Regions from separate parts of the Bacillus shivajii genome, predicted to be linked through region 2. Evidence: riboswitches for the same ligand, from Rfam matches in the RefSeq annotation. Region 2 holds a riboswitch; each other region holds the start of a gene.
The links. Region 2 has a riboswitch for S-adenosylmethionine ahead of metX (homoserine O-acetyltransferase MetX). Riboswitches for the same ligand answer to the same signal wherever they lie in the genome.

Region 1: it holds a riboswitch for S-adenosylmethionine, as region 2 does, so the genes downstream of both, LGQ02_RS04165 (methionine ABC transporter ATP-binding protein) here and metX (homoserine O-acetyltransferase MetX) in region 2, are expected to answer to the same signal.
Region 3: it holds a riboswitch for S-adenosylmethionine, as region 2 does, so the genes downstream of both, LGQ02_RS20505 (Fur-regulated basic protein FbpA) here and metX (homoserine O-acetyltransferase MetX) in region 2, are expected to answer to the same signal.
Region 4: it holds a riboswitch for S-adenosylmethionine, as region 2 does, so the genes downstream of both, LGQ02_RS17405 (methionine ABC transporter ATP-binding protein) here and metX (homoserine O-acetyltransferase MetX) in region 2, are expected to answer to the same signal.

What each region holds. Positions count from the first base shown of each region.
Region 1 is NZ_CP084703.1:861,677-869,737, forward strand. Features, by position in the region: gene LGQ02_RS04140 (nitric oxide synthase oxygenase) at 81-1,172, shown strand; partial or broken gene LGQ02_RS04145 (staygreen family protein) at 1,169-1,657, opposite strand; gene LGQ02_RS04150 (NUDIX hydrolase) at 1,849-2,283, opposite strand; gene LGQ02_RS04155 (VOC family protein) at 2,370-2,768, shown strand; gene LGQ02_RS04160 (HIT family protein) at 2,780-3,163, shown strand; SAM riboswitch class I at 3,411-3,536, shown strand; gene LGQ02_RS04165 (methionine ABC transporter ATP-binding protein) at 3,675-4,703, shown strand; gene LGQ02_RS04170 (methionine ABC transporter permease) at 4,693-5,355, shown strand; gene LGQ02_RS04175 (MetQ/NlpA family ABC transporter substrate-binding protein) at 5,631-6,452, shown strand; gene LGQ02_RS04180 (M20 family metallopeptidase) at 6,502-7,695, shown strand; gene LGQ02_RS04185 (hypothetical protein) at 7,856-8,061, opposite strand, start outside.
Region 2 is NZ_CP084703.1:3,356,535-3,364,595, forward strand. Features, by position in the region: gene LGQ02_RS16275 (aliphatic sulfonate ABC transporter substrate-binding protein) at 1-251, opposite strand, end outside; gene LGQ02_RS16280 (PLP-dependent aspartate aminotransferase family protein) at 278-2,071, opposite strand; SAM riboswitch class I at 2,625-2,740, opposite strand; gene metX (homoserine O-acetyltransferase MetX) at 2,754-3,839, opposite strand; SAM riboswitch class I at 3,934-4,060, opposite strand; SAM riboswitch class I at 4,263-4,389, opposite strand; gene LGQ02_RS16290 (twin-arginine translocase TatA/TatE family subunit) at 4,904-5,113, opposite strand; gene LGQ02_RS16295 (molybdopterin biosynthesis protein) at 5,175-7,115, opposite strand; gene LGQ02_RS16300 (molybdopterin molybdotransferase MoeA) at 7,375-8,061, opposite strand, start outside.
Region 3 is NZ_CP084703.1:4,282,028-4,290,088, reverse strand. Features, by position in the region: gene yidC (membrane protein insertase YidC) at 1-353, shown strand, start outside; gene LGQ02_RS20515 (FdhF/YdeP family oxidoreductase) at 567-2,918, shown strand; gene fdhD (formate dehydrogenase accessory sulfurtransferase FdhD) at 2,931-3,722, shown strand; SAM riboswitch class I at 3,782-3,892, shown strand; gene LGQ02_RS20505 (Fur-regulated basic protein FbpA) at 4,020-4,160, shown strand; gene LGQ02_RS20500 (DUF2935 domain-containing protein) at 4,249-5,049, opposite strand; gene LGQ02_RS20495 (glutamine--tRNA ligase/YqeY domain fusion protein) at 5,309-6,955, shown strand; gene LGQ02_RS20490 (type 1 glutamine amidotransferase domain-containing protein) at 7,322-7,984, opposite strand.
Region 4 is NZ_CP084703.1:3,596,091-3,604,151, reverse strand. Features, by position in the region: gene LGQ02_RS17435 (hypothetical protein) at 197-364, shown strand; gene LGQ02_RS17430 (arsenate reductase family protein) at 564-920, shown strand; gene gcvH (glycine cleavage system protein GcvH) at 1,070-1,453, shown strand; gene LGQ02_RS17420 (DUF2553 family protein) at 1,683-2,012, shown strand; gene LGQ02_RS17415 (MFS transporter) at 2,618-3,895, shown strand; gene LGQ02_RS17410 (hypothetical protein) at 3,959-4,327, shown strand; SAM riboswitch class I at 4,380-4,488, shown strand; gene LGQ02_RS17405 (methionine ABC transporter ATP-binding protein) at 4,743-5,768, shown strand; gene LGQ02_RS17400 (methionine ABC transporter permease) at 5,818-6,447, shown strand; gene LGQ02_RS17395 (MetQ/NlpA family ABC transporter substrate-binding protein) at 6,467-7,318, shown strand; gene LGQ02_RS17390 (carboxymuconolactone decarboxylase family protein) at 8,055-8,061, shown strand, end outside.

The sequences.
Region 1 (8,061 bases), 1.9 Mb from region 2:
GACGCCTTGAAGTGTTTGGAAATTGATTAGAACTTAATTGAGGGATGAACACATAAGAAATTTACGAATGGAGACAAATGATGACTAGCTTGTATGAGAAGGCAAAAGTGTTTATAACACAATGTTATAAAGAGTTAGGAATGGAAGAAAGGGAAGAACAACGCCTTAAAGAAATTAATGAAGAAATCGATGAGACTGGCACTTATCAACACACGTTTGATGAGTTATCTCATGGTGCCAAAATGGCGTGGAGAAATAGTAACAAATGCATTGGACGTCTCTTTTGGGATACCCTTCATGTCATTGATGCTAGAGATGTTACGGAGGCAGATGAGGTATTTGATGCATTGCACCATCATATTAAGTACGCGACAAACAATGGAAAAATTCGACCGACAATTACAATTTTTCCACCGAGGAATAAAGGGCATGACCCAGTTCGAATTTGGAACCATCAGCTTATCCGATATGCAGGCTATGAAACAGAGGATGGTGTCATCGGTGATTCATGGTCGACACGGTTTACTCAAGTTTGTGAACAGTTAGGGTGGGAAGGTGAAAAAACAAATTATGATTTTCTACCACATGTTGTCCAAATGAATGGCGGTAAACCCGATTGGAGGAAGGCTCCCAAAGAGATCATTCTCGAAGTTGAAATCGATCATCCTGAAAACAACGCCTTTAAAGATTTGAACGTAAAATGGTATGGGGTACCCATTATTTCAGACATGATGTTAGAAATTGGTGGGATTGAATACCCTGCTGCTCCTTTTAACGGTTGGTATATGGGAACAGAAATTGGCGCTAGAAACTTAGCTGATGAAGATCGGTACAATATGCTACCGAAAGTTGCGTCTGTTTTTGGTCTTGATACAAGAAAGAATTCGTGGCTATGGAAAGATCGAGCGCTTGTAGAGCTTAATCGAGCTGTTCTTCATTCGTTTCAACAGCAAGGAGTAAGCATCGTCGATCATCATACTGCGGCTGAACAATTCCGTCAGTTCGAGAAAAAAGAAGGAGAGGCAGATAGGAGACTGACCGGCGATTGGACGTGGCTTATTCCACCAGTTTCTCCAGCTGCCACACATATTTTTCATAAAGAATACAACGATGTGATGATGACACCAAACTATTTTTACCAAGAGAAACCTTATATTAATGAGGAACCTTAAGCATGATTACGAAGTATATTAGAATTTTTGTTCAAGTACATTCTTGGAGTCCCATAATAGAAAGTATGGCGATACGGCTCAAAAGTGGAGTGAAAGATGATATAAATCGGTGAATCAAGTAACGATGGATAGTTAGTGAAGAACGGGAGGTCACCTAAAATCATCCCTTTAAGTGCCGTATCCATTTCTCTTTTGAAAATACGATAACGAATTTGAGCCTCCTCTTCGCTAAACTCACCACCATCAACGTTAGCAACCCCTACTAAATAGTAACGGCAATGGTTGTCTATTTGCCATGATGCTATAACTTCATCTCGCATTTTCTAATCAATCGCTTCAGTATTGTAAATATATCCGATATCTAAAAATAATTCTCCAGTTATATCAGAATGAGTCAATGTGTATTTTCTACCTAAAAGTGGTTGATAGAAATCTGCTGGGGGAATGGTCTTTACTGTTAACTTCTCAGGATCAAAAGAAGACAAAGAAATACCTCCATACTGTTATTTTATTGAGGAAGGGTAGTAGAAATCGCTGTTGTAAACCCTCGTTGTACGATATGTAGGTTTATGACAACATGAGTGGGTAATCGCCTATATTTCATAGAATGTTTTGCCTAGTAGAGAAGCGCTGAAACTGTTCTTTCTAGTAATTCATGAACAACCTTCGATCATATTCATGAATACTTCCTAATTAAGGAAAGGTAATCTCCTTGCTGTCCTGCTAATTGTGGAAGGGAGTGAACGGCTTCCCACCTATATTTGAATACTAGTCCTTCGTCTTCACCGCCACCTGTTACGTGATGTGCCCAGCTTTGTAAATGCTCTCCTTGTATGTGTAAAACAAAAACATGGCGTTCGTGTAATTCCTGTTTTTCCGGGTGAGTGTAGTAGAAGACGCCGACTTTTCTTTGGAGATGTAACTTACTCCGTTTTAGTCCTGACTCTTCTTCAATTTCTCGAAAGAGTGCATCTTCAATTTTTTCTCCTTCTTCGACGGTCCCGCCCGGTACTTGGATTCCTGCTTCTGGTATGTCTTTATGGTCATGCACGAGAAGCTCAAGCTGTTCTCTGTTGCGTCTTGTAATGTATGCTAATACTTTTACTTTCATCTTTTCCTCCTTTAAAACATATTGTTCCAAAATTATATAGGAAAATCTATCGTTATGTCGAATCGATTGATGAAAGGAGTGAGGGAATGCAATTCACACATACACGTTTATTAGTAAAAGATTATGAGACTTGTTTTAAGTTTTATAAAGATACTTTAGGGTTTGAAGTCGATTGGGGGGACGAAAACACAAATTACGCTCAGTTTCAAACGGGTGGACATTTACTTGCGATTTTTGGTCGGAAAATGATGGCTGATGCAGTTGGAAAAAGCGATCGACCTCTAGAAGCACAACAAATGGATCGCATTGTCCTTATCTTTCGCGTAGACAATGTGGATGAATCAGCATACTCGTTGAAGAAGAATGGAGTTAGTCTTGATCTTGAGCCGGTTGATCGACCAGATTGGGGGATTCGTGTTGCTCACTTTAGAGACCCTGACGGGAACTTAATCGAGATAAATGAACCGATCCCATATACTGGTTAGGAGGGATTAACGTGGAACAATGTTCTTTGTGCCATTTTTATGAGTATACGGGGCAAAAAGTTGTGTACGAAAATGAGTATTGTTTATTTTTACAAATGCCACAAGAAGTGTTAATCGGTTCAGGACTCATTATCCCGAAAGAGCATCGTCAAACAGTCTTTGACTTAACGGGAGCAGAATGGAAAGCAACATACGATTTGCTCCGCGAAGTAAAAAGAAAACTAGATGAAGAATATCATCCTGACGGTTATAACGTTGGCTGGAATTGTGAAGAAGTAGGTGGTCAGTCGATTCCTCATGCTCATATGCATGTGATTCCTAGATATAAAGATGAGCCTTATGCTGGCAAAGGGATTCGGTATTGGTTAAAAAGTAGGGAGAATACACGAATCTAAGTAGTTAATGGATCGTATAAAAATCGATACGACCTTGAGCATTCAATGAACGACAAGCATTCCATAAAAAAAAATTTTTTATAAAAAATTCGGAACACTAAATATTATTGATGAATCAGTAATGATTGCGTTTTCAAAATGTAAGATAAATTCATTTTAATCACTATTTTCCGAAAAGTCGATATTGACACATTGTTTTTGCAGATGTAAGATACCCATTACCAACAAAAAACAAAAAATAATAATCTTCTTATCCAGAGAGACAGAGGGACATGGCCCAATGAAGTCTCGGCAGCGGATTTTTACGTATGAAATGTCGTAAAAGTACTGTGCCAATTCCTGCAAGCTATCATAAAAGCTTGGAAGATGAGAAGAGCGAGTTACATACATATATTTTGTGTGAACCCCTCTTCTTATTTGAAAGAAGAGGGGTTTTTTGTTTTAAAAATTGTCATGGACCTGGTCTAGTACAATTTTGTGAACGAGATAGAAAGGGGTTTTAATAGACAGCATGATTACATTTGATAATGTCAGTAAAGTTTTTGGAGATGGTGAAGAAGGGGTTGCAGCGGTAAAGGATGTATCGTTGCAAGTGAATAAAGGTGATATCTACGGTGTGATTGGTTTTAGTGGGGCTGGAAAAAGTACGCTTGTCCGGTGTGTAAACCTTCTAGAGCGACCAACTTCAGGAAGAGTTCTCGTCAATGAGCAGGATATGATGAAATTATCAGCTGCGTCACTGCGTGATGCTAGGAAAAAGATCGGAATGGTCTTCCAGCATTTTAACTTATGTGAGTCGAAAACAGTTTTTAATAATGTGGCCATTCCATTGTATTTATCAAAAACACCAAAAGAAGAAGTGAAACAGCGAGTAAATGAACTATTAGAATTCGTTGGGTTATCTGATAAGGCATCTCAATATCCAGATCAATTATCTGGTGGGCAAAAGCAGCGTGTAGGTATTGCCAGGGCGCTTTCGACTTCACCTGAAGTTTTACTATGTGATGAAGCAACATCAGCACTCGACCCGCAAACAACAGATTCCATTTTACAGCTTGTAAAAAAAGTGAATCGCGAGCTTAACATTACCGTCCTAATGATTACACACGAAATGAACGTGATTCGTGAAGTTTGTAATAAAGTAGCAGTCATGGAAAATGGAGAGCTGATCGAAGAAGGAAGCGTGTTCGATGTATTCTCAAAGCCAAAAGCCAGAACGACGAAAAACTTTGTGAATTCTGTTATGCAGGATGACATTCCGAAATCGATCTTAAATATGCTTGATCCGCAAAATCAGCGAAAGCCGCTATACAGAATTTTATTTGAAGGAAATTTAGCTGGAAAGCCTGTTTTATCTCAAGTGGCAAGAAAGTTTGAACTCGACGTGAATGTCCTGCACGGTCATATCACAGAATTGCAAGAACAACCATTTGGGAATTTAATTGTCCAGTTTGACGGAGCAGACCAGAATATAGAGAAAGCTGTTGAATACATCGGAGAGAACTTGATCATCAAGGAGGTAGAAAATCATGAACGTTGAGTGGAGTACATTTTGGGTTCGCGTTTGGGATGCGACTCTTGAAACATTGGCGATGACCGGTTTTTCCTTATTATTTGCAGCATTAATCGGTTTGCCAGTAGGAATTGCATTAGTTGTTACAAGAGACGGAGGCTTATTTGAAAGTCCATTATTTTTCCGCGTGACAAATACGATCGTAAATATTTTTAGATCAGTACCATTTATTATATTAATGGTTGCGATCATTCCATTTACGAGGTTTGTCGTTGGTACATCTATTGGAACAGCAGCGGCAGTCGTACCATTAGTCGTTTTTGCAGCACCATTTATTGCAAGACTCGTAGAGAGTAGTTTACTAGAAGTATCACCCGGAATCATTGAAGCAGCCGAGGCAATGGGGGCAACCCCATGGCAAATTATATTTCGATTTATGGTGCCAGAAGCATTAAGTTCACTTGTTTTGAACTTTACGATTGCAACGATTGGTATTATTGGAGCTTCAGCGATGGCAGGAGCCGTTGGAGGCGGTGGTCTTGGTGACTTAGCGATTGCCTACGGATACCAGCGCTTTATGGGAGATGTCATGTTAGTTACCGTTATTATATTAATTGTTTTAGTGCAAGGGATTCAAATGTTTGGTAATAAGCTATCACAAGCAATTCGCAGACATTAAGAAATAGGCTCCGTTAAAGTTATTTTTCGGAGTGTTGTTGATAAAACACGAGACTCCTGTGGGATAAGCGTCAGGTGAAGACTCCATAGAACGAGCTTGAGAGTTCGAGGAGGCTGAGGCGACGCCCACGGCAAAGTAGACACCGTAAATGCGAGCAAAGTGAAGCATGAACGGATGTCGCACTTGTGCCTTGAGGTGAAAGTGAGTGTCTTTTATCAACAACGAACTTTAACAAAATAAATAGTAAATTTGAAAAAATAAGGAGAGAAAACAACATGAAAAAATTATTTACAACATTAACGAGCATTTTTACATTAACGATTCTTTTAACTGCATGTGGCGGAGATGACGACACGATCACAGTTGGTGTGAACGGTTCAGGAATTCCAATGTGGGAATTTGTTGCTGAAAAAGCAGAAGCAGAGGGAATCAATCTTGAGATTATGGAGTTTGCTGATTATGTCCGTCCGAACATGGCTTTAGCAGATGGTGAAATAGACATTAATGCATTCCAAACAGTTTCATACTTTGATAACTTCATTGAAGAGCATAACCTTGATTTAGTACCAATCGGTTCAACATTAATTGCACCAATGGGCTTGTATTCAGAAAAGTATACTTCTTATGAAGAGATTCCTGAAGGTGCAGAAATAGCCGTTCCACAAGAAGAGACGAACCAAGGGCGTGCCCTTCTTTTGCTAGAGGCAGCAGGATTTATTGAATTAGTTGATGATTTTAACGGTGTTGGTGGCGTAGAGAATATCGTCTCTAACCCACATGACATCGAAATTGTAGAAATCGTTGCCGCTCAAACACCACGAGTATTGCCTGACGTTGATGCATCTGTGATCAACAACGGTGTAGCTGTTGAAGCAGGATTTATTCCTGTTCAAGATGCCATCTTTATTGAAGACCATACGACGGCTGAACCATACATTAATATCATCGCAACCCAAGCAGAGCGTGCCGATGATGAAGTACTACAAACGATCGTAGAGCTTTACCAGCAAGAAGACACAGCTGATCACATTCGTGAAGTTTATAATGACTCGTTAATTCCAGTGTTTGTTGATCTTGATGTATTAAAAGAATATTAATCGATATTTTAAAAGACTAAAAAATCAATAGTAAATGGAGGATGATTTCATGACAACGACAACTACTTTAAAAGAGACCATTATCGAAAATGTAGAAAATAATAAAGATAAATATCTTGAAACAAGTCACGCGATTCATGCAAAACCTGAAATAGGCAATGAAGAGTACTTTGCTTGTGAAACATTAACCGCGTTACTAGAAAACGAAGGGTTTACTGTTGAAATAGGTGTTGCAGGTCATGAAACATCCTTTGTTGCAACATATAAATCTGATAAAGAAGGGCCGAACATTAGTTTTTTAGCAGAGTATGATGCATTGCCAGGCCTTGGTCATGCGTGTGGCCATAACATTATCGGTACAACAAGTGTTGCAGCAGGTATTGCACTGTCAAAGGCAGTTCGTGAAACGGGAGGGACCGTGACCGTTCTTGGAACACCTGCAGAAGAGGGTGGAGAAAACGGAAGTGCAAAAGGGAGCTTTGTAAAGCATGGGTACCTTGAGAACGTTGATGCAGCGTTAATGATTCATCCATACAACAAAAACACCCGTACAGGAAATTCATTAGCAGTTGACCCACTCGATTTTGAATTTCGCGGTCAAGCAGCCCATGCAGCCGCATCTCCTGAAGATGGAATCAATGCATTAGATGGTGTCATCCAATTGTTTAATGGTGTAAATGCATTGCGACAACACGTAACAGACGACGTTCGAATTCATGGGATCATTACGCACGGTGGGGATGCACCTAACATTGTTCCTGATTATGCAAAAGCACGTTTCTATATTCGAGCAGCTGAAAGAGAAACGTGTAATGAAGTGACAGAAAAAGTGAAGAGAATCGCTGAAGGTGCCGCACTTTCAACTGGAACAACGCATCGTGTTATCAAAATTCAAAACGAAGTCGATAACTTTAAGTTAAACGATCGCTTTGACGAGCTGTTTCAAAAGCAATGGGAGAGCTTAGGGGAGCCGTTTGATCCGGAGAACACGAAAGGTTTAGGATCAACGGATGCCGGTAACGTCAGTCAAGTAGTTCCGACGATTCATCCATTTTTGAAAATCGGACCAGAAGACCTCGTTGTTCATACAGATGCTTTTCGTGAAGCAGCAAAGTCCGAGCAAGGCGATCATGCTCTTATACAAGGAGCAAAAGCATTGGCTTTAACAGGGCTAGAGCTATTAACAAATCATGAAGCATTAAAGGAAATCCAATATGAGTTTCGTACGAAAACAAAAGGATAAAGAGCCGGAAAAACCAATTTCTCTGACATTATTATTTGGGTATGAACATTAATAGAAGTTGCAGAAAACACAGTGATATTCATTTTGAAATCACTGTGTTTTTTTCGAAAGTCTGTCCTAAGAAAGAATGGGTTAATGGTATTCAGGCCCTAATATATTTTTAACCGTCTAGTAATACATCGAGTCCTTCATAAATATTATTTAAAATTGATATATGAAGGGTGAGTAACACAATAAGCGATATAACTGCGACCGCTACATGTAGTATTTTTTTGTACTTTTGCCATTTTGTTTTCCTATCGGCACTTTCTGCTTCCTTCCCTCCACGATACCACTTAATCCAAGCCAGAACTCCGACTAATAACA
Region 2 (8,061 bases):
AAAAATTCAAGTGCTCGATTGCTCCCTTGACTTAAAACAAATTCAATTTCTACGCCCTCTTCTGCAAATTCTTCTTCTAACCAACCAAACTCTTTCACTACTAAACTAGTCGGTGAATAATAGGCATAATCTAACGTGATTTCACTTGGTAATCCTTCGTCTGCTCCTGACGTAGAGGAGCTACATGCTGCGGTGATCAGTAAAGTGAAAACAGTAATGAAAAGGAATAATATATGCTTTCGTGTTATCATCTTCATCTCTCCTCTACGTTAAATTCTTATATTTCACATGCAAATGTGGAAATCGTCCCTCTTAATCGTTGGGCCTCTTTATATGTGCAGCGGTTATGCACAACATCAATTCCTGATTCTTTTGCTATAACAGCTGCCTTTTCTGAAACAACTCCTTCTTGTAACCAAAAGATTTTCGGCTGAACGACAGCGGCTTCTTTTGCAAGTTCCACTGCTGCATCAGGACTTCTAAAAATTTGTGCAATATCAATTGGACCTTCAATACTTTTTAGATCTGGATACGCTTTTTCTCCTAACACTTCAGTTTCGCGAGGGTTTACTGGTATCACTTTATAGCCAAGTCTTTGCATTTTACGAGCAAGACGGTGACTTGGACGCGCTGGGTTGGAACTAAGTCCGACGATCGCTAACGTTTTTTGACGCTGCACTTCTTCGCCATTTTTTGTTTCTGTCAGATTAGGTGTGCCGAGTGCCCACTTAATAACCCCTTCATCGTTAATTACTTTATTGTTTGCGTTTCCTTGACCGGTCGCTTTTTGCAAAGCTTGATCTAAGTCTTTATATAAATCTTCCACGTTTTCGATTCCAACAGATAGACGGACAAGGTCTTCTGTTACCCCTGTTGTCACAAGGTCCTCAGCAGATAATTGCTGGTGTGTCGTCGTTGCTGGATGAATGATTAAACTCTTCGCATCCCCGACATTTGCTAAATGTGACCAAAGTGAAATGTTGTCAATAAGTGTTCTTCCTGCTTCACGGCCGCCTTTAATACCAAAGTTAACGATTGATCCATAACCGTGCTGTAATACTTCAGTCGCTAATTCATGCGACGGGTGAGATTCTAAACCTGGGTAAGCAACCCATTCTACTGCAGGATGATCTTCTAAATACTTCGCAAGTTTTAACGCATTTTCATTGTGTCGCTCTACTCTAAGGTGAAGTGTTTCTAATCCTTGTAATAGCTGAAAAGCGTTAAATGGACTTAAGCAAGCCCCAAAGTCACGGAGTAACTGAACTCTAAATTTTGTGGCAAATGCTAATGTTCCGAAATCTTTTGCGTAAACAACGCCATTGTAGCTTTGATCTGGCTCTGTAAATTGCGGAAACTTTTCTGACTGCCAGTTAAATCGTCCACCATCAACAACCACTCCACCAATCGATGTTCCATGACCACCAATCCATTTTGTTGCGGAGTGAATGACGATGTCTGCTCCTAGAGCGATCGGCTTACACACATAAGGTGTTGCAAACGTGTTATCAATAATGAGTGGAATTCCTGCTTCATGCGCAACATCAGCGACTCCTTCAATGTCTAAAACGTGGAGACTCGGGTTTCCAATCGTTTCAGCAAAAACAGCTTTCGTTTTGTCATTAATCGCATCTTTAAAGTTTTGTGGGTCTGTTGGATCTACAAAACGAACGTTAATTCCGTATCGTGGTAAAGTGATCGAAAACAAATTGTACGTACCACCATAAAGGTTTGTTGCTGCAACAATTTCATCGCCAGCACTTGCAATGTTAAAAATGGATAGTGCAATGCCGGCCATTCCTGACGCTGTTGCAACAGATGCGACTCCTTCTTCTAATAGGGCAATTCGTTTTTCAAAAACGTCGACAGTCGGATTTCCAATACGGCTATAAATGTTACCAGGCTCATCAAGTGAAAAAAGACTTTCTGCATGATCCGTATCATGGAAAACGTATGAACTCGTTTGATAAATCGGGACAGCTCGTGAACCTGTCGTTGGATCTGGTGCCTGCCCTCCGTGTAAAGCCACTGTTTCTAAGTTATAAGTTTCAAAGTTTTGATTGTTACTCATTTGTCATTCCTCCTAATTTTTTAAAGATTCTATCCTGAAATAAGTTTAATCATGGGTAGAAATGCGATTGTCCTTTTAAATTCACTTCGTTCTCTTTACAAGCTATCTAAAAATAAGGCTCTTTTCGCATAGATTGTTGTTTTTGAGAAATCTTTCAGGCTTGGTTTACGTTACAGACGGGCGCTTTCACTCCAGAGCACAAGTGCGACATCTGTTTATTCTTCCCTTCGTTCGAATTCACAGTGTCTTCTTTGCACCTCTAGGCACAAGTGCGACATCTGTTCATTCTTCACTTCTTTCGAATTCACAGTGTCTTCTTTGCCGTGGGCAACGCTTCAGCCAATATGTTTCCTGTCTCTTCCTCTGCGAGCAACGCTATGCAGCTTTGTCCGTCGAGACAACTCGCAGCTTATTTATAATGCTACGCTCGGCGCTGGAATCGCCGCCTTTCACTCAACCAATCTTTTTAAAAATAGCAACAAAGTTTACGAAAAGAGCCAAAAATAAAAACCTTTCGCGATAAGAGAAAGGTTGACGTGATCTCGTGTCCTTTCTCTTATCTCTCAAAATGAACGCTGTCATTTTGCAGGATTTGGCACCTTCCAAAGTAAGGTCCTTTGTGGTTGCCGGGCTTCATCGGGCCAGTCCCTCTGCCACTCTTTATAAGAGTTGTGTTCATTATTTATTTTTGTAATGTTTTTTGAATGGTCTCACCCCATTTTTCAAATTCGGTTAAAAACCCGTCATGACCAAAGGCCGTTTGAATGCCCTGAAACTGAACGTTAGCACCAGCTTTTTCCCACACATTAGCAAGTCTTTTCATTTCATCAGGAGGATAAAGTAAATCTCCTTGAAATGCAATTAACTGAACATTTTTTTTAAAGCGACTGAGCACTTCAGTAAGTGGCCCTCTTCGATATTCTAAGTCGTGGTGATCCATAGCTTTTAGTAAATACAAGTAGCTGTTTGGATCAAAACGTTTTGTGAATTTTTCTCCTTGATATAGGAGATAAGACTCTACTTGATAAGCAATTTCATCGTGACGTTTTCCCCAAGCGTCTCTTTGGTCCCGATGAAATCTTTGGTTAAAAAGACCGTCCGATCGATACGTAATCATCCCGATCATTCGAGCGGTTGCAAATCCATTTTCCGGAAAGGCTTGATCCGTGTAGTTCCCACCGTTCCAATTTGGGTCATCGATAATTGCTTTTCTTGCGATTGCATTATAGCTTATGCCGTAATCACTTAACGATGGCGTGGCAGCTAATACGATCACTTGATCAATCAAGTCCGGGTACATGACTGCCCATTCAAGTGCTTGCATTCCTCCTAAAGAGCCACCGATCACAGCTTTTAATTTGTTAATGTTTAATTGTTGTAATGCCAATTGTTGAGCTCGAACAATATCTCGTATAGTAATAAATGGAAAATCACCTTTGTAAGTTTCCCTCGTTAAAGGATTTGTTGAAGTTGGACCCGTCGATCCGTTGCACCCTCCTAAAACATTAAACGTTATCACTTCATATGTTTGAATATCAATAAAGCTTTGATCATTAATTAATCCTCGCCACCAACCTGGCTGATCTTCAGTCCCTACTGTATGTTGATTTCCAGTAAGTGCATGACAGACAAGAATCGTTTCACCATTTGGAGGTCCTGCCCGTTCATATGCTAAGGTGACATTTATAAGTTCAACTCCAGAATCGAGCTTGATTTTTGGAAGCGTAACGGTACCAGTTGTTATGTTGGTTTTTTGCTTGACTTTCACCTTGTCACCTCCTAATCATCATTCATCATTTTTTCACTAAAAAAGTCCCTCTGCCTGAAAGAGACAGAGAGACTTATGTATGACAAAGATCCCTCTCTCATCTTTCAAAGCAACTGCTTTGTTGGAATTGGCACCTTGCATATGGGATGTAAATAATACATCACATTTATGCTGGTTGCCGGGCTTCATCGGGCCAGTCCCTCCACCTCTCTTGATAAGAGAATTATATTTTTATTTTTTTGAATTATTTTTATTGATTAACTTGTTAAAAGATTAACACTTTAATGCATTACCGTCAACAACTTTTATTAGATTTTTTAGCAAAAATGGAAAATGTAACATAAATCCCTTTGCTAAGTGTTATAGCAAAGGGATCAGTGAATGAATGTTTGAGCGGCCATTTTGTCAAAACAAAATGGATCATTCTCATCTCCCAAAGCTAATTTGCTTTGCAGGAATTAGCACCTTGCATGATATGGTTGAATCGTATTGATACCATGCTGGTTGCCGGGCTTCGTCGGGCCAGTCCCTCCGCCTCTCTTGATAAAGAATTTCTTTGACATTTGTAAAAATATGAAGTTGATGAAGATCATAACACTTATCATAAAAAGTGTCAAAATATTTAGTGATGTTTTTTTATTGTACGATGTTTGAAAGTAAAATATGATGGATGATTTTAATTTAGGATTATATTTGTATTTTTATACACTTAACGAGATTTCATATTCATTATTACACCTGTTTATTCATGGATTGAGTCCTACAACATTGAGTCCGGGTCACGTGAATCAGACTCATTTTTGCAGGATTCAAAACTCAAGCAATATCCCATAATATCAAGGAAAAGCAAGGTCAGACAACCACACGTCGTTGAAAACACAAACAGTCACGAATCCTGTAACTGATCCCCTTGCCCAACCTTGTATAACAATGTATAAAATACGTGCCCTACCATCAAATCCCATTCTTTTCCCAGGTGCCTGGCACCATATGAAGTGGTGATCATTCACACAATAGAAAAACGCCTGATTAAGGGGTTCCCCTTTACCAGACGTTTACTCTTATTATTTATCTTCTGTCACTTTTTTTGCTTCATTTTTTATATCGTCAATTGGTTCTGTAACTTCATTTGTTAATTCTTTTGTTGATTTCTTAAATTCTTTTAACGTCTGCCCGACAGCTCTTCCCATTTCAGGTAGCTTTTTCGGTCCAAAAATAATTAGTGCGATGACGAGAATTAAAACTAAGCCTGGAATTCCGATGTTTGAAAGCATAAATAACGCACCTCCTACGTTTAAATTACACGAGTTTTTGACAAAAAACAATGTCTATTTTTTAAACTTTTGCTAAGTAATACGGTTCAATATTTTCTTGGACTTTATATCCGCCTAAACGTTCTACATTTTGTTTAAACACTTCACTTTTTATGACATTTAGTAAGTTTTGGCCTTGCTCACTTTCTAAGAAAGACGTACGCATCACTAAATCATATGACTCGTCTCCAATAGGAATGAAGTCAAGATCCATCGCTTTGGACGCTGAATAGATGCCCATTCCGACATTTCTTTCACTCATTCTTACTTCAGCTGCAACACTTAAATGTGTAAACATTTCACGATCATAGCCTGTAATTTCGTCAGGTTCAATCCCTTGATCATTTAATAAATGATCAAAAAGTATACGAGTTCCAGCACCACGTTGTCTGTTTACATACACTGAATTTTTTTCAGCCAAACAACGAACGCCTTGAATGTTTAGTGGATTACCTTTCGGAACGATTAACCCTTGCTCTCTTTTTAAAAACGGAAGCAAGACGACATCTTCACCGTGAAGGAACCTCTCTAAATACGATATATTATAAACACCTGTTTCAGGGTCTAACAAATGTACGCCAGCCATATGTGCTTCTTTCCGTTTAATCGCCATCAATCCTGCCATACTTCCTGTGTGGCTTGCAGTAATTTGTGCTGTCGCATCCTGTTCTTTAAGCATTGATGAGAGTACATCGATACAGAGGTCATGACTTCCGGAAAACAAGGTAGCTGAATCAATTTCAGGCAATGACTTATACAATTCAACTTCAACTTCCTCACCTTGTTCGACTCCTAAGTGCTCTGCTGGAATAACTAATAAACCATCCGCTTTTACTAATGACATCGTTACACTTGCTGACCTCGTTAATGGGTTGGCAACATATTCTCCGTCCACTTTACCGATATGAACACGAACAAAATCTTCCGAACCCATATTTGATACAATGCGTCGGCCAGCTTTTACTTTAATCGTTTCTCGTTTTTTGATAGGCGTTTGTAAATAATCGCACACTAATGGCTGAACGAACCATTCTAACGTCAAGCACGCACTTACTGGATAGCCTGGTACCCCGACAACAATCGTTCCATTTATCTTCCCTACACTCATAGGTTTTCCTGGCCTTGTTGCAATTCCATGAGTGATGACTTCACCTAGTTCTCTCATAATGTGAACGGTATAATCTTTTGATCCGGCTGAAGATCCAGCATTAATGACCACGATATCCGCTTCTTCTGTACTTTTAATTAGCGCTTTTCGTATATCTTCAGGGTTATCTTGAACAATGGGTTGAAGCTGAGGTTCGCCGCCCCATTCTTTTACGAATTCGGAAAAAATGGAACCGTTAAACTCAATAATGTTTCCTGGTTTTATAGGTTCACCTGGAGAAACGAGCTCATTTCCTGAAGGAAGGATATGGACAACGGGTTTTTTCACAACAGAAACCGTTGTTTGACCAGAAGCTAGAAGAGCACCAATATCGACCGGTCGAATCGTATGACCTTGTGGAAGCAGCATTTCTCCGTATGTGATATCTTCACCGATCGGGCGAATGCGTTGCCAAGGAGTCGCTGGTGCAACAATTTCTAATATTCCTGGTTCAACCTCATTGACATCTTCTATCATAATAACCGCATTATATCCATGTGGAATTACATTTCCTGTATCAACATAGACAAAGTCTGTACCTTCTTTTAAATGAATAGGATTCGATTCATGGGCGTCTTCTGTTTTTTCAGCTAATACGGCAATGCCATCCATTGCAGATGCATGAAAGTGCGGGTTCGACATATGGGCATAGATAGGCTTTGCTGTCACTCTTCCTCCCGCTTCTGTCACTGAAATTGTTTCCGTTTTCCTTTTGAATTCAGCAAGATGTAGACATTCTTGTTGTGCAACTTTTCTTGGTTTGTCTTCTAAATAAATCGTCCTTTCATATCCCATTTGCTCAACTGCTCCTCCCATTCAGTTTCTCATTCTCCAGTGCGTTCATTTTTCTCGTGTGTGATCATTCTGTCTTGCGTGTGATCATCCTGTCTTGCGTGTGATCATCCTGTCTTGCGTGTGATCATCCTGTCTTGCGTGTGATCATTCCTTCTCACGTGCGATTATCTCGACTTGTGTGCGATCATTCCACGTACGCCCACAATTTCTCATGTTCAGATATCTATCTCTATTTCTATCTATCTCTATTTATATCTCCCTTACCTACTCCACACTTTCTTTAAGTAAAAAGATGAATTGGAACGTCTTCACCTTTTCTAACGCCTTCTTTTTTCTCTTCAATTTCTAAAAGGCCATCACTATCAACGAGCGTTTTTACAAGACCTGATTTTCCTAAGACGGGAACTGCTTCAAATCGCCCATCATCTTGCTTTGTTAGTTTTACACGTATATAATCCGTTCTTCCTGGTGCTGATGGGATATTTTGCGAAACAACACCACGAGTGACAGTTGGTGTTGGAAGCTGGTCTTCTCCTTGCAAGTTCGACAACATTCGTTTTCCGAACAATTGATAAATAACCATCGCTGAAGCTGGGTGCCCCGGTAACCCTAGAATCGGCTTATTTGATGACATCGAAAAGATCGTAGGTTTCCCCGGCTTAACAGAAACCCCGTGTGCTAAAATGCCTGGATCGCCGTCACCTAATGCTTCGATAACATCTGTTGTATAATCTCTCGTTCCAACTGAGCTTCCTCCTGAGATCACGACAGCGTCACAAGTTTCAAATAGTGCTTTTGCCTTCTCATAAAAGTCATCGTAGTCGTCTCTTGCAATCGAACTGACGACAGCATTATAACCCCACTGCTCTGATAAAACAGGAATTGTTACACCATTTACATCACGTACTTGCCCCCCACTAATTTCCTCTTCTTCATGAGGTACAATTTCATCACCTGATGATAAATA
Region 3 (8,061 bases), 930 kb from region 2:
CGATTCTCATTGGCTTCTATTACGCCATCATGAGAACACCGGAAATTGCTGAACATTCATTTCTTTGGTTTAGCTTAGGAGAAACAGACAGTGTGTTACCATTTATTGCAGCTCTCGTGTATCTAGTCCAGTTTAAAATATCGCAAATAGGTATGGACCCGCAACAACAAAAACAATTGGCTGCGTTCGGCTATATTACGCCAATCATTATGGGGGTGTTTTCCTTTAGTGTTCCTGCAGCGCTTCCATTATATTGGAGTGTCGGTGGCCTATTTTTAATCTTTCAAACGCTTGTTTCCAAATCTGTCTACAAGCAAAACTCACCTGTTGGAGAAACATTGTCGCAAAAATAAACGTAAGAAGACCGGTTCCAAATGTGGGACCGGTTTTTTTCGCATCAAAACTCCCCCTTTTTGAAAGATGTCAGCCGCACAATTCAAGCTTTCAAACACGCATCTTTTGAAATAGATGTTATAATGAAACTAACATTTACACAGTGCTTATCTATAATATTAGCGAAAAATGAAAGCGCTTTATTTTTTAGAAGGTTAGAGGAGGAATATGTAATGGGGAAATCAGAGCACCAAGGACCAATGAAACTTCCGAAAAAACCAGAGCCGAAGCATTGGGCAAGTTGGGTTCCTTTTGGGCTTGGAAAAGTGAAGCCGAAACATATAAGAGATACGGCAAAAGTCGTTTGGGAAAATAAAGATAACCTTCCATATGCCACAAGAATATTAACGCAAGGTGTATGTGACGGCTGTGCATTAGGCGTAGCTGGTTTAAAAGACCAAACGTTAGCTGGTCCTCACATCTGTACGACAAGGCTTAATGTGCTCAGGTTAAATACGATGCCAGAGATAAAAGAGGAAATTCTTCATCAAGATATTGATGAACTACGTAAGCTAAACAGTTCAGAGCTTCGAGAATTAGGACGCATCCCTTATCCACTATCAAGAAAGCCTGGCGAAAAGAAGTTTACGAGAATTTCATGGGACGATGCTTTAGATCGTGTCGCAAGTAAAGTGAAAGCGATTGATCCAAAACAACTTGCCTTCTTTTTAACAGCAAGAGGAATTACGAATGAATCTTACTATGTTGCTGGGAAAGTTGCGCGCTTTCTTGGAACAAACAATATTGATAATGCTTCACGCATTTGTCACTCACCAAGTAAAACAGCTTTAAAGCGATCGCTTGGAATCGGTGCATCAAGTTGTAATTACCAAGACTGGATTGGCACAGATGTCCTTGTTTTCTGGGGATCAGTAGCAGCAAACAACCAACCAGTTTCCACCAAGTATATGTATGCTGCCAAGCGAAAAGGGACAAAAATTATCGTTATTAATCCTTATCATGAGCCATCGATGGATAAATATTGGATTCCATCTGTACCAGAAAGTGCGTTGTTCGGTACAAAAATGGCAGATGACGTCTACCAAGTGAATATAGGTGGCGACATTGCCTTTATGAACGGCGTTATCAAACATTGGTTTGACATGGAAAAACAAGAACGTGGATCCGCCATTGACCATCAATTTGTAAATGAGCATACGAAAGGCTATCAAGAGTTAAAAGAACATGTAAGAAAACAAGATTGGGAAACACTTGAGAAATCATCCGGGCTTTCAAAAGAAAGAATGCTAGAATTCGCAAAGCTTCTCGCCAAGTCGAAAAGTGGTGTTTTCGTCTGGTCAATGGGGTTAACCCAACACAGGTTTGGAACAGATAACATTTCTCAAGTTGCCAACCTAGCCATGCTTCGTGGATTTCTTGGTCGCAAGTACTGTGGTGTCATGCCAATTCGCGGTCACTCAGGCGTACAAGGTTCTGGAGAAATGGGGGCAGATCCATTTGTTCTACCTGGCGGTGATTTTGAGCCGAGAAACAAAGAGCGTGTAGAGAAGGTTTGGAACTTCGATATACCTGACTGGCAAGGTGACATCGTTGGTGTGTCTTTAGAAAATGCGGTACTTCCGGAAGATCATGAGCGAAAACTTAAAGTGTTTTATACATCCGGAGGAAACTTCTTGGAAACAATGCCAAACCCTGACTTCATTAAAGGCTGCCTTGAGAATGTCGACATTCGTGTTCATCAAGACATTATTTTAAATACGTCGACACTTGTGGATGCAAAAGAAGAAGTCATTGTTCTTCCTGCAATGACACGTTACGAACAACCTGGTGGAGGAACGTCAACATCGACGGAAAGAATGGTTTATTTTTCACCAGAAATTAAAGGACCACGGATCGGTGAAGCAAGGCCTGAATGGGAGATTTACGTCGATCTGGCTAAACGTGTTAAACCAGAGGGAAGTAGTGTCATAGATTACAAGACAGCGCAAGAAATTCGTGATGAAATAGCAATTGCACATCCGAAATACGACGGGGTTCAGCATTTAAAGAATAAAGGAGATGTCTTCCAATGGGGAGGCGCTTGGTTATGTGAAGGTGGGGAATGTCCAACAGAAGACGGGAAAGGCCAATTGCTCCCGATTGAGCTTCCAGAACTGCGTAAACCAGAGGGTCATTTCTATGTGACAACGAGACGTGGCAAGCAGTTTAACTCGATGATTTACAGTGATAGAGATCCAAATAACAATGCCGATCGTTTCGATGTGCTAATCAATCAAAGTGATGCAAAAGGCCTTGGGATTAACGAAGGAGAAGCTATCGTCGTATACAATAAATATGGAACGTTTCACGGTCGAGCAAAATACGACCGCACAAAACAAGGAAACATCTCTGTTTACTGGCCAGAAGGGAATGTTCTGATTCCAAAAGGGGTTTACGAACAATTTGCCGGTATCCCTGAATATAATACGGCTGTCATTGTTGAAAAAGCGGAAACGTACCATGCCCATAAAGATACGAAATATGTTGAACGAAGAATTGAAGAACTCGAAACAGAAATCAGTTAAAAGGAGTACGCTATGAATCATGACGTGATGAAGGATCAGCCGATCATTGCATATAATAATGGGGCAGTTTCAGAAATAAATGATACCATTGCGCTTGAAGTACCAATAACGATCCTTGTAAACGGTATTGAATTTGGAACGATGATGTGTACCCCAACTCACATCGAAGAAATGACGATTGGTATTTTAGCCTCAGAAGGTGTGATCCTCACACCTTCAGATATTGATTCTTTATCAATACTAAAAGAAAAAGGGTATGTTTATGTGCAGTTAAAAAAAGAAGATGTACCGATTGATTCGTATGCAACGAAGCGATATATCGGGTCATGTTGTGGAAAAAGCAGAAAGTTTTACTTCCAAAACGACGTACGGACGGCAAAGACGGTGATGACAAAGCATGATATTCATGCTGAACAAATCATTAACTTAATGGAAGAAATGCAAGAAAACGCAATTAATTTTCAACAAACGGGAGGTTTGCATAATACGGCGTTATGCACAACCGCCGAATTGATTGTAAACCGTTCAGATATCGGGCGTCATAATGCCCTTGATAAAGTGTATGGCTACTGTCTAAAAAATAAAGTCCCACTAAAGGATAAGGTGATTGTTTTTAGCGGAAGAATTTCATCAGAAGTGCTGTTGAAAGTTTCAAAGATGGGAGTTGGAATCATGCTATCAAAATCGGCTCCGACGACTTTAGCCATAGATTTAGCAAAAGACTTAGGAATTACAACAGTGGGATTTATTCGCGGGGGGCGTTTTAATGTTTATACGCACCCAGATCGTGTATCATTCGACTGATTGACATGATCATAAGATTGATGTATGGTATATTATACCAAATGTAACAAACAGAGAACTTCTTATGTAGAGAGGTGGAGGGACTGGCCCATCGAAGCCTCGGCAACGGATTTTTCATTTAGGAGAACACCGTGCTAATTCCTGCGGCAATATTCGCCGAAAAATGAGAAGAGGTATTGAAACGTTGTTCAAAGTAACACGATGTTTTTGAACGTTATCAAGATTCGCCCTCTTCTTTTTAGAAGGGGGTTTTTTGCCCCTTTAGGAGTACGAAGACTAAGGGAGGAGACATACACGATGACCGAAAAATCGCAACAAAAAGAACAGATGATTGAAGAGCTACTAGCATTAGGGATCTACAAAATTGGAGATGTACAACTGTATGAAGTGCCGCTTGAAGACTTAGAACATGAATATAATGAGCATCTACGCAAATAGCTTCTTATGCATAAAATGCTAGGCACACACCGCTACGTTTTCATTTCTAAAGTAGGAGTGGCCTAGCATTTCTTCACTAAGGAGATGCTTAGTCTTCTGTTCGAGGTTTCGTTGGATCGCAATCAGGCATTTGCACGACCTCTGTCGTTTCAGCTAACTTCATTAAGTAATAGCACTCTTCTCTTGCCATATGGTCAGCCATTAGTGGTGATAGAACACCGAGAGATTCTTTCGTTAGCTGCATTTCCTCTAACTCTCTTAAAAAAGCTTTGAAAACTTCCATCTCTAGTTCAATATCGCGATGGAATCTCTTTAGAGCGGGAAATTGAGAAACATTTGCTCGGAGGAACCCAGCCATCTCGACCGCTTTAATATAAAATTCCTCCCATTCCTCTTTAAAGTAATCACTTTTTTCACGAATATCGTATTCGACATGATCCATATTACTACTAATTGCTGCCGCATGTCCTGCAGCGTCCAAAAGCCAAATGAGGTCGTGGTGAAGTGGGTGAACCTTCGGTGGCCGCTCACCTTTTAAGAAATAAGAGAAGATCCTCAATGCTTCATCTAGTTCATTTACCATATGGTTTAAAAAAGAAGGAGGTAATGTAATTGCAATATCACCTTCTAAATGTTCACGGATGATCGCTAACTTTAATTCACGTAATTTTTCTGTTTCTTCATTAGCCTGTCTTAATAACGTCATTAATGCTTGCTCATTTGGAAACCTTCTCGCCTCACCTAAAAGCTCGTCAAACGAATCAATAAATCCTTCAGCTCGAGCGACATAATTCCTTTCACCAGGAGATAGTGATTCATAAATAAACCTGCTGTGGTCACCAAGAACTTGTAACCAAAATTCCAGTTCAAACAATAATTCATCACGCATTGTTTTTACCCTCCCACCGTAAAAATAACAGCCATTAAAAAACATATGATGAAAATGATCCTTTGATGAATGATGAACGATAGATTTACTTATAATGGAGAATGTGCGTAATAAAGGCAAAGCGTGTTATAATAATGGGATGGAAAGATTTACTCAAAAATCCCCTCATGCATGGATATATGTATTCATTTATGATATAACTTCAAGTATGAGTTCACTATGAACGTGAGAAAATTGCCGGTCAGAAAGGTGAGTAATGATGACAGAAAACAATCAAACATCATCTAACTTTATAAAGCACATTGTAAAAAAAGATTTAGAATCAGGAAAACATAATGAAATTATGACAAGATTTCCTCCAGAACCAAACGGCTATTTACATATTGGGCATGCGAAGTCGATCGTTTTGAACTTCGAATTAGCCGATGAATTTGGTGGGAAAACAAACCTACGTTTTGACGACACGAATCCATTAAAGGAAGATAAAGAATACGTTGATTCGATTAAAGATAATATTGAATGGCTTGGTTATGAGTGGGATGAGCTTCGCTTCGCCTCTAACTACTTCGGCGAAATGTATGACCGAGCAGTCCTACTAATTAAAAATGGTCTTGCATATGTCGAGGACTTATCACAAGAGGAAATTCGTCAGTACCGTGGTACATTAACAGAGCCAGGAAAAGAAAGTCCGGCAAGAAGCCGTTCTGTCGAGGAAAACTTAGAACTCTTCGAACGTATGAAAAACGGTGAATTTGCTGATGGAGAGAAAGTTCTCCGTGCAAAAATTGATATGAGCTCTCCGAACATTAATATGCGTGATCCTGTAATTTATCGTATTTCACATACAACACATCACAACACAGGGGATGAATGGTGTATTTATCCGATGTATTCTTTTGCACACCCACTCGAAGACGCGATCGAAGGTATTACACACTCCATATGTACGCTAGAGTTTGAAGATCAGCGCCCACTGTATAACTGGGTCGTAGAAAACTGTGAAATGGAAGCACAACCACAGCAAATTGAATTTGCTCGCTTAAACTTAACGAATACGGTGATGAGTAAGCGTAAGTTGAAGCAGCTCGTTGACGAGAACTTTGTTGATGGTTGGGACGATCCACGTATGCCAACGATTTCAGGATTGCGCCGCCGCGGTTACACACCTGAGGCAATTAAGCAGTTCTGTCGTGAAATTGGTGTTGCAAAGTCTGATAATATCGTGGATGTACGCATGCTTGAACACTTCATTCGTGAAGACTTGAAATTAAAAGCACCACGTACAATGTCTGTATTGCATCCATTAAAAGTCGTCATCACAAACTACCCTGAAGGGGAAGTTGAGTGGCTTGATGCGGATATTAACCCTGAAAATGAAGAAATGGGTAAAAGACAAATTCCTTTCTCTCGTGAAATTTACATTGAGCAAAGTGACTTTATGGAAAACCCACCGAAGAAGTATTTCAGACTGTTCCCAGGTAATGAGGTACGCTTAAAACATGCATATTTCATTAAATGTGAGGATGTCATTAAGGATGACGAAGGGAATGTCGTTGAAATCCATTGTACGTATGACCCAGAAACGAAGTCTGGCACTGGTTTTACAGGTCGTAAAGTAAAAGGGACGCTTCATTGGGTGGAAGCAACACACGCGAAAGAAGCAGAATTCCGTCTATATGATTCGTTGATTCTAGATGACCAAGGTGACGACTTCATGGATCAAGTGAATCCAAACTCACTTGAAATAGCTAATGGTTTCGTTGAGCCAAATATGGTTGACGCAAAACCAGAAGATAAGTTCCAATTCTTCCGTCACGGTTACTTTAACGTAGACCCTGCTGCGACAACAGACGAGGAACTCGTCTTTAACCGTATTGTGGAGTTGAAAAGTTCTTTTAAGCTGTAATGTTATAGTTGATGGTAAGCACTTTGATGAGCACATGATGCTCGTTGAAGTGCTTTTTTTTGTTTATTCATTATGGTGCCGGTCGGAAGTAGGCGGGAGGACCGGAGAATGGTTGTTGGACTTGTTGTAGGAGGTACGACCTGGTTTTATCTATTGTTTTCTTTGTTTCTCTTTGGTTTTGAGTCCTACAAAAATGAGTCCGGGTCAGCTGAGTCAGACTCATTTTTGTAGGACTCAATAAATGGATAATAGTGAGAAAAAACGAATAAATTTTGTATATATTATCTCGGGATAACAAACACCACACATTTAGTGGAAATAACAAAAAAAGAAGCCAGGCGTACTCTCCTGGCTTCTAAAACACTGTTATCCTTCAAGTGCTTCGATCACTTTTTTTGCTGTGCTTTCACTCGACATCGGATTTTGGCCTGTGACAAAATGGCCATCCTTAACTGAGTAGTCCTTCCATGCTTCTCCTGAGGCGAAGTCTGCGCCCCTTTCCCGTAACGTCGTTTCTAATAAGAATGGCATGTCTGAATCTAACCCCATTTCCTTTTCCTCTGCATCTGTGAAGCTGTTCATTTGGTGCCCTTTTACGATGGGGGTACCATCCTTATATGTGACATTAACGAAAGCACTAGGACCGTGGCAAACGGCTCCAATAATCTTCTCTCTTTCAGCAGCAGATTGGATGACAGATTGTAGTACTTCATTATTAGGGAAATCAAACATCGTACCGTGTCCCCCTGGTAAAAAGATGGCGTCAATGCCATTCGCATATTCAACCTTTAGCTTTTTTGTCTCCTTCAAGGCTTGTTCAGCTTCTCGCCAATTTTGGTTATTCTCTTCGGGTATGCTGTTAGGATCAAGAGGAACAGGCCCGCCTTGGACACTTGTGACTTCTACTTCAAAACCATGTTGTTTAAAAAGCATGTATGGCGTTGCAAATTCTTCAAGCCATAAGCCCGTTTTTTGCTGATTATTGATTGTCGAATGGCTTGTACAGACCATGAGTATGCGTTTAGACATAAATAAGCCTCCTTATTTTATAAAGCTACATACAACAAATTCCCGAAGTATATAAATTAAAACGTGACACGGGTTGT
Region 4 (8,061 bases), 240 kb from region 2:
ATTTGCATTTTAAAACTTGGATCGCAGTTAAAGTACACTTCGCTTTCACCTCAAGGCACAAGTGCGACATGATGTAAGATAACGTTAAATGTCATTGGAATTGGGAAAGCGAGGGAAATGCTTTCATAAGTTATGCCTCCTATTTATGAACACATACTAAAGGCAAATGGAATTGCTATTGAAAGGGGGATAACTAATGAAGAAACCAAAAAATGAATTTATGTTAAACGAAAGAATTGAGGCTGTAGAAGAGTTTTCCCAAGAGCTAACAAATGGCTTGGATAATCCATTAATGGAAGCGTATGAAGCTTTATCCGAACAAGATACAGAAGTGAAAAATGAGAAATCCCGTCAAAAAAGGTAAACTTTTTTATCGAGCGCTTGTTCTATGTTTAAATAGAGATAAGAAGGAAAAAATGTTGTTAGATTTAATAAAAAAGAGCCTATCGTGTGTAGTATAATGTCCCCTTACTGGCTTTGGTGTTACGAAAAAGGTGTTAGGATTTTATGCGAGGATGTTTCATATATAGCGGTAGGCTAATTTTTTTTGAGGAGGAGAAACAATGAGTATTACTTTTTATCAATATCCTAAGTGTGGCACTTGCAGAAAAGCAAAGAAATGGTTAGATGACAACGGGATATCCTATGAAGATGTCCACATTGTAGACAATCCCCCATCCAAGGAAGAGCTGAAAAGTTTTTATGAGAAAAGCGGATTAGAATTAAAAAAATTCTTCAATACAAGTGGAAAAAAATATCGTGAACTAGGCTTAAAGGATAAAGTGAAGACAGCATCTGAAGAAGAGCTCCTTGATATATTAGCGTCAGATGGCATGTTAATGAAACGTCCAATAGTAACCGATGGTGAAAAAGTGACGGTCGGCTTCAAAGAAGAAACATTTGATTCTACATGGAAGTAAGCCTTTTCATATAATATGGTTGCCCATCATTATCGATATGTAATATAGTTAAGGAGAAGGCTTTTACTGAACTGCTGGTACATAAGATTTGGGCGTGAAACAGTTCAAGAGTCAATGAAGGTTCAGATTGAATAATGGAGGGATTTAAGATGAATTTACCAAAGGATTTTAAGTATTCCGAAGAACATGAGTGGGTAAAAACGGAAGACGGCAAAGTACGTATCGGGATTACAGACTTTGCACAATCAGAACTAGGTGACATCGTATTCGTTGAGCTACCAGAAGTAGGTGACGATATTGAAGCAGACGAGCCATTTGGTAGTGTTGAGTCTGTAAAAACTGTCTCTGAGCTTTACGCACCAATTAGCGGAAAAGTTGTAGAAATTAATGAAGAGCTTGAAGATTCTCCTGAGTTTGTAAACGAATCACCATATGAAAAAGCATGGATGATCGTTGTTGAACCATCTGACAATTCAGAAATGGACAACCTCATGACAGCTGAACAATACGAAGAAATGACTAGTGAAGACTAATCAATAAAAGAGCAAAGGGACCTTGTCCCTTTGCTTTTTCAATACCAAAAAAGTTCACAGACCTGGGTACGTACAATTTTGTTGAATGTATTGAATTTTCAGTGGTTTTGTTGTATATTTATTGGTTTTCTAATAATTTTGGCTTGTGCAATGTATTTGATGGTTTATTATACAAGGCATAGTTGTTCGATATTTTTCTCATCCTAATAACGAAGGAGGGGTGAGATATATGGCAAACAAGCACACGAATGACGAGGTCTATCATAAAATGGGTGATGATGTAAAGCATCCGACGGTCGATAAACGTTTTGTTAATGATGCAACAAATCACGAACCTAAATCTCATGTTGAATTGAACAATAGCCAAGACGGTGAAAAATGCGTATGTGAAAGTGATCTAAAGAAAGGCGAGTCAAAGCGGGAAAGCCAAAACCATGATTATCAGTATGAGTTTGGCGAGGAATTTGAGTTGGATAAAACGAAATTTAATAAAGATGGCGAACGTAAGATACAACAGCCTAAATCCTATGTTGAAGGCTGTGACATGGGCTGGTGTTAATGCACGGGGAAACCCCCGTGTTTTTTTATACTTTTAAAAAGGATAAAATTTTAACGTTGGGGTTTACTCGCCGTAGAGGAAATTTTTATTTTTATTAGGTTTACTAACTAAAAGCGAAATGCTCTGTTGCTATGCCTGTTCTAAATCAGATGCCGAAACAACGGCTATCTTTTCTCCACTCAATATCTATAGATGGTTTTTCTTATAGTTGGGGTCAAAGTCGCTTTTCTGGACGGAGTTTTGTTTTATATGTTTCTTATCAAGCATATGAATACTCTGGGATTATCATAAAGCCTGAAGAACGGCTTCATTTTAAAGGAGAACAACTTTACAATTTCATGTAAGGAATTAAAGGAGCGGTAGAATCAAGAATAAAAGCCGTACTGGGAGTGAATGAAAGAGAATAGACCACAACTAAAGTGAAAAAACTCTTTGCAAATTCTGAATCTTCGTATATCATTGTTATTTAGAGAGTCGAAATATTCAACTAAACAGTCATTTTTGCCTAGACTACATACTTTTCAAAAGCCTCTCTATTAATTTATAACGATTAAATCATCATGGTCTTCGAACCTGGTGATTTTTATTTGGAAGGAGTCCTCACCTTGGGAAGAATTATTGGTGACTGGTCTGATCAATTTAAAGGTTACAACAAAAATGTCCGTCTTTTTTTAGTAAGCTCCATACTTGCACATATCGGTATGGGTATTTTTATGATCATTTATAATTATTACATTCGAGAATTAGGGTATGATGATCAAATGAATGGTAGTGTCATTGCCTTTCAATCGATGGCGACAGCACTCCTTCTACTACCGGCTGGAATATTAAGTGACAGAATTGGCAGGAAAAAACTCATTTTCGTTGGCGCAGTATTTGCAGCGTCTAGTTTATTTTTAAGGGCGATATTATCGCTAGAAGTTCTCTTACTTGGTACAGCGTTTATGACAGGGATGTTTATGGCTTTTATCCAAGTTTCTTCGATTCCTCTTCTGGCAGAAAACTCGACAGAAAAACAACGAGTCCACCTGTTTAGTTTTAACTTTGCGATTATCATGGTGGCAAATGTCATTGGTAATACACTTGGAGGAACATTAAGCGACTTTTTTAATTACATCGTTGGTTTTAATACACTGTGGAGCATTCGGCTTACGTTATTAATTGGGGCAGGCTTCTTTTTTGCAGCGCTCATTCCTATTTTAAAAATTAGAGAAGATCGTAAACTTACGGATAAATCAGACGGGAATAGGTCCTTTAAAAAATTATTTAACACACATAAACAAGGGATTAAGATCATTCTTTTATTTGCCGTTGCACAAATTTTAATTGGTTTTGGTTCAGGGCTTGTGATCCCGTATTTAAACCTATATTTTGTAGACAGGTTTGATATTTCGCATTCACTTGTTGGGATCATCATTTCAGCAGGGCAAGGGATGACCGCTATCGCTCTTCTCATCGGTCCTGCCGTTGTGAAAAAAGTCGGTGAAGTCAATGCGGTCGTCATCTTACAGCTATTGTCGATTCCGTTTTTATTAATTACAGCTTTTACTGAAAATATTTATTGGGCTGTATTTGGTTTTCTATTCCGGCAAGCTTTAATGAACGCAGGAAACCCAATTCAAATGTCACTTATGATGCGAAGTGTTGACGATTCGATCAAAGGACTTGCAAATTCCGTCGGGCAAGCTGTTTTCCAGCTCGGTTGGGCTGTGATGGGTCCAGTTTCAACGACGATCGTCATGGTATATGGCTCATACTCAGGATACGCGATCGTTTTTTCAATTACTGGAGCCCTCTATGTCATTGGAACCGTCTATTTCTTCATTGTTTTCCGAAAGCCCCTTCCGAAATCAGAAAATCTATCAAGAACTGTTGCAGGATAGAGGAAAATAAGAGGAGGAAGTGGAATAAGTTTACAAGGAAATAAGTAAAAAGGCGGGGATAAATTGAAAGAGGTAATTAATGAATTCATAAATCGAGTCCGAGAAAAAGACGCGCTCCAAAAGTTAATGATGAATCGTGTATTAACTGTTTCTTTCAATAATGAACAGGAACTCTGTTATTTAATGGTCGATAACAATTTGTTAAAAATTGTGAGTGGGCTTGATTGCGATAGTCATGTTATCATTGAAGGCAGTGAAGATGATCTAAAAGAATTATTGTACGGTGAGGACTTCCTACTATCTATGAAAAAACGAGAAGACCTGAAAGTAAAAGGGAAGTTAAAAGACTTGTTATTAATAGAATCTTTATTTTATTTGGCAAATACTTCTGATCGAAAAGGTAGGAAACATGTTGACAGTAAAATCGGTTAATGATAATATCCTACTTAACTGATTTAATGAGTTAAATAATTAAAAACAAATTCTCTTATCCAGAGAGGCGGAGGGACTGGCCCGATGAAGCCCGGCAACCACAATGAAAATTGGAAGGTGCCAATTCCAACAAAGCAGATAACTGCTTTGAGAGATGAGAGAAAGGTTTTTCAGTCTTGATATTGGAAACCTTTCAGCTCGTCTTATTGCGCTGAAAGGTTTTTTGTTTTCTATCTTGATTTGAGTATTAAATAGAAAACGACAACAGAGTCTAGAAGCGAAAAGAAAAAAGCTGAGTTTAGTTTATCAATCGGAGACTAAGTGCAGTGAAATAATCATAGATGTTTTAAACCTAGTAATCATATGAGATTAATAAATATATTAGTTAGGTTTATAGAAAGTGAGGCTTATTCAAATGATCTCGTTATCAAAATTGGTGAAAACCTTCAATACGAGGGACGGCAAAGTAACAGCTGTAGATCATATTGACTTGACGATCGAAAAAGGAGAAATCTTTGGGATCATCGGATACAGTGGTGCAGGTAAAAGTACATTAATTCGACTTTTAAATATGTTAGAGGCACCAACTTCTGGTGAAGTCTCTGTTGCCGATAAAAACATGAACAATCTCTCAAAAAAAGAATTAAGAAATGCACGACAAGAGATTGGGATGATTTTTCAACATTTTAATTTATTATGGTCACGTACTGTAAAAGAAAACATTGCATTCCCGCTTGAGATCAAAGGCGTTCCTAAAAAAGAACGTGACAACCGAGTGAATGAATTAATCGAGCTTGTTGGCTTAAGCGGACGTGGAGGATCCTATCCATCACAATTAAGTGGCGGGCAAAAACAACGAGTTGGTATTGCTAGGGCGCTCGCAAATAATCCGAAAGTGTTGCTCTGTGATGAAGCAACTTCTGCATTAGACCCGAAAACAACAGAATCGATCTTGGATTTACTCGTTGACATTAATGAGAAGCTAGGCTTAACAATTGTTCTTATTACTCATGAAATGCACGTCATTCGAAAAATTTGCCACCGCGTAGCAGTGATGGAAGATGGTCAAATTGTGGAACAAGGAAACGTTCTTGATATTTTTAAAAAGCCGAAAGAACACATGACAAAAGAATTTGTTAAGCAAGTGACCGAGCCAGAAGAAACAGAAGAGGCAATCCGTCATTTATTTTCAGAAAATGGCATTCACACCGTCCTTCAGCTTACTTTTGTTGGAGGCGATGCGAAGAAGCCACTTATCAATGATCTCATCAGGTCATATGATGTCACCGTTAATATATTGCAAGGAAAAATTAGTCAAACGCAAAACGGCCCATATGGTTCACTATTTATTAGTGTCGATGGGGCGCAAGAAGAGTTAAATAAAGTCAAAGACTTTATACGTAACCAAGATGTAGAAGTGGAGGTGATCCACGGTGATTAATTTCTTACTCGGAAACATTTTGCTCTTTCCAAATGTGAATTGGGAAAGAATGTGGGATGCGACGTTAGAAACCGTTTATATGACAGTCATTGCCTTAGCATTAACTTTTTTAATTGGTGTGATCTTAGGGTTACTGCTCTTTTTAACAGGCAAAGGCAATTTATTAGAAAATAAAGTGGTTCATGCAATTATAGGTGCCTATGTCAATGTGACAAGGTCCATCCCATTTATTATTTTAATTGTTTTACTCATTCCCTTTACGATAGCGATATTAAAAACATTTTTAGGACCTTCTGCAGCATTACCGGCATTAATCATCGGTTCTGCACCGTTCTATGCAAGGTTAGTTGAAATTGCCTTTCGTGAAATAGATAAAGGGGTCATTGAAGCTTCAAAAGCAATGGGGGCTTCGAACTGGCAAATTATTTATAAAGTCTTATTACCAGAATCCATGCCAGCACTGATCTCAGGATTAACAGTAACAGCGATTGCTCTTGTCAGTTATACAGCAATGGCTGGAGTTATCGGAGCTGGGGGTCTCGGTGATCTCGCTTTCCGGGAAGGATTCCAAAGAAGTCGACATGATGTAACACTAATGGCAACAATTCTTATTTTAGTGATTGTCTTTATTCTTCAAATTATCGGCGATCGCGTAACAAATAAACTAGATAAAAGATAAAAAGATGGGGGTATTATTAATGAAAAAATTTATGTTGAAACTTGGAGCAGTGGTATTATCAGTAGGTTTATTAGCAGCTTGTGGAGCAGGTGAAGCAGAACAATCAACAGGTGATAATGGAGAAACAGTTGAGACGTCATTATTAACAGTAGGAGCTTCAAACGTGCCGCATGCGGAAATCCTAGAGTTTGCAGAACCGTTATTAGAGGAAGAAGGAATTGAGTTAGAGGTTGTCCCTTTTAATGATTATGTATTGCCGAACCAAGCACTAGATTTAGGTGAGCTTGATGCAAACTACTTCCAGCACGTACCTTATTTAGAGTCACAAATTGCAGAGCACGACTATGACTTTGTGAATGCAGGTGGAATTCATATCGAGCCAATCGGTATATATTCTCAAGACTACACAAGCTTAGATGAATTACCTGATGGAGCGAGCATTTTAATGAGTGACTCTGTTGCTGACCATGGGCGTATTTTATCAATGCTTGAAGAAGAAGGGTTGATCACTCTTGAAGATGGTGTTGGCATTAATGCAACATTAGATGACATTGCAGAAAACCCAAGAGATTTTGATTTCCAAGCAAATGTCGAAGCGGCATTACTCCCGACAGCGTACCAAAACAATCAAGCAGATGCGATTTTAATTAACTCTAACTATGCGTTAGATGCAGGTTTAAATCCATTAGAGGACGCGATTGCAACAGAAACAGCTGATTTAGATAACCCTTATGTTAACGTCATTGCTGTTCGCAGTGGAGACGAAGCTGACGAGCGTATCAACACATTAGTAGAGATTTTACGATCTGAAGAAGTACAAGACTATATCATCGAAACGTATGACAATGCAGTGGTACCTGTTTCAGAATAAAAATTAAGTTGAATGGTATTTTGTAAAAGTGGGGAAGAAGTTACGAAACTCGTGAATAAAGAGCTTCAACTATTTCTAATATTTTTATGAAAACAACAGTCACACTTTGTTTTAGAGAACATATGCTATAAATTACAACCTTTATCAAGCCGCAATGCCTGGGTTTCCCTCGGTCATTGCGGTTTTTCTTAAGAATCTGAATCAATTTCATAACTCAAAATATGATGCGGAATTCCGAATGATGAGTGTGAACTTCACTTCAGACGGACGCTTTCCCGAGCGCTTGTCTTCAGCTAACTTAGTCTCAACAACTCTTCGCCTAAGTGGATCTTCAGACTGCGCTTATACTCCGGGAGTCGCCGTCTTTTGTTACGTTCACTTCAAAATAAAACGTAGATTTAATGAAATATTTATCATATCATTCGTTTCACTGCGCAAAAACGTAATTATGAAATTCATTCATCTATATAAAGTTTTTGCTAAGAAGATACTCGGCGTAGTAAAAGGTTTTACGTGTGGAGTATAAGCGCAACTACGGTTTTCCCAACACATGTAGGCTAGGCAATCGCCGAGTTTTCTTTATTTTACAACTTACCTTTCCAAGCGACTGGTATATAGTAAAGCTCTCCCTCATTCTCTCCATAAGAACTTCACTAAGTTCTAACATAATTCCAAATGCACTAGTTAATAATATAGAAGTGAAAATTTTTCAATGAACCTAGGAGGGAATGGATGTATGGAAC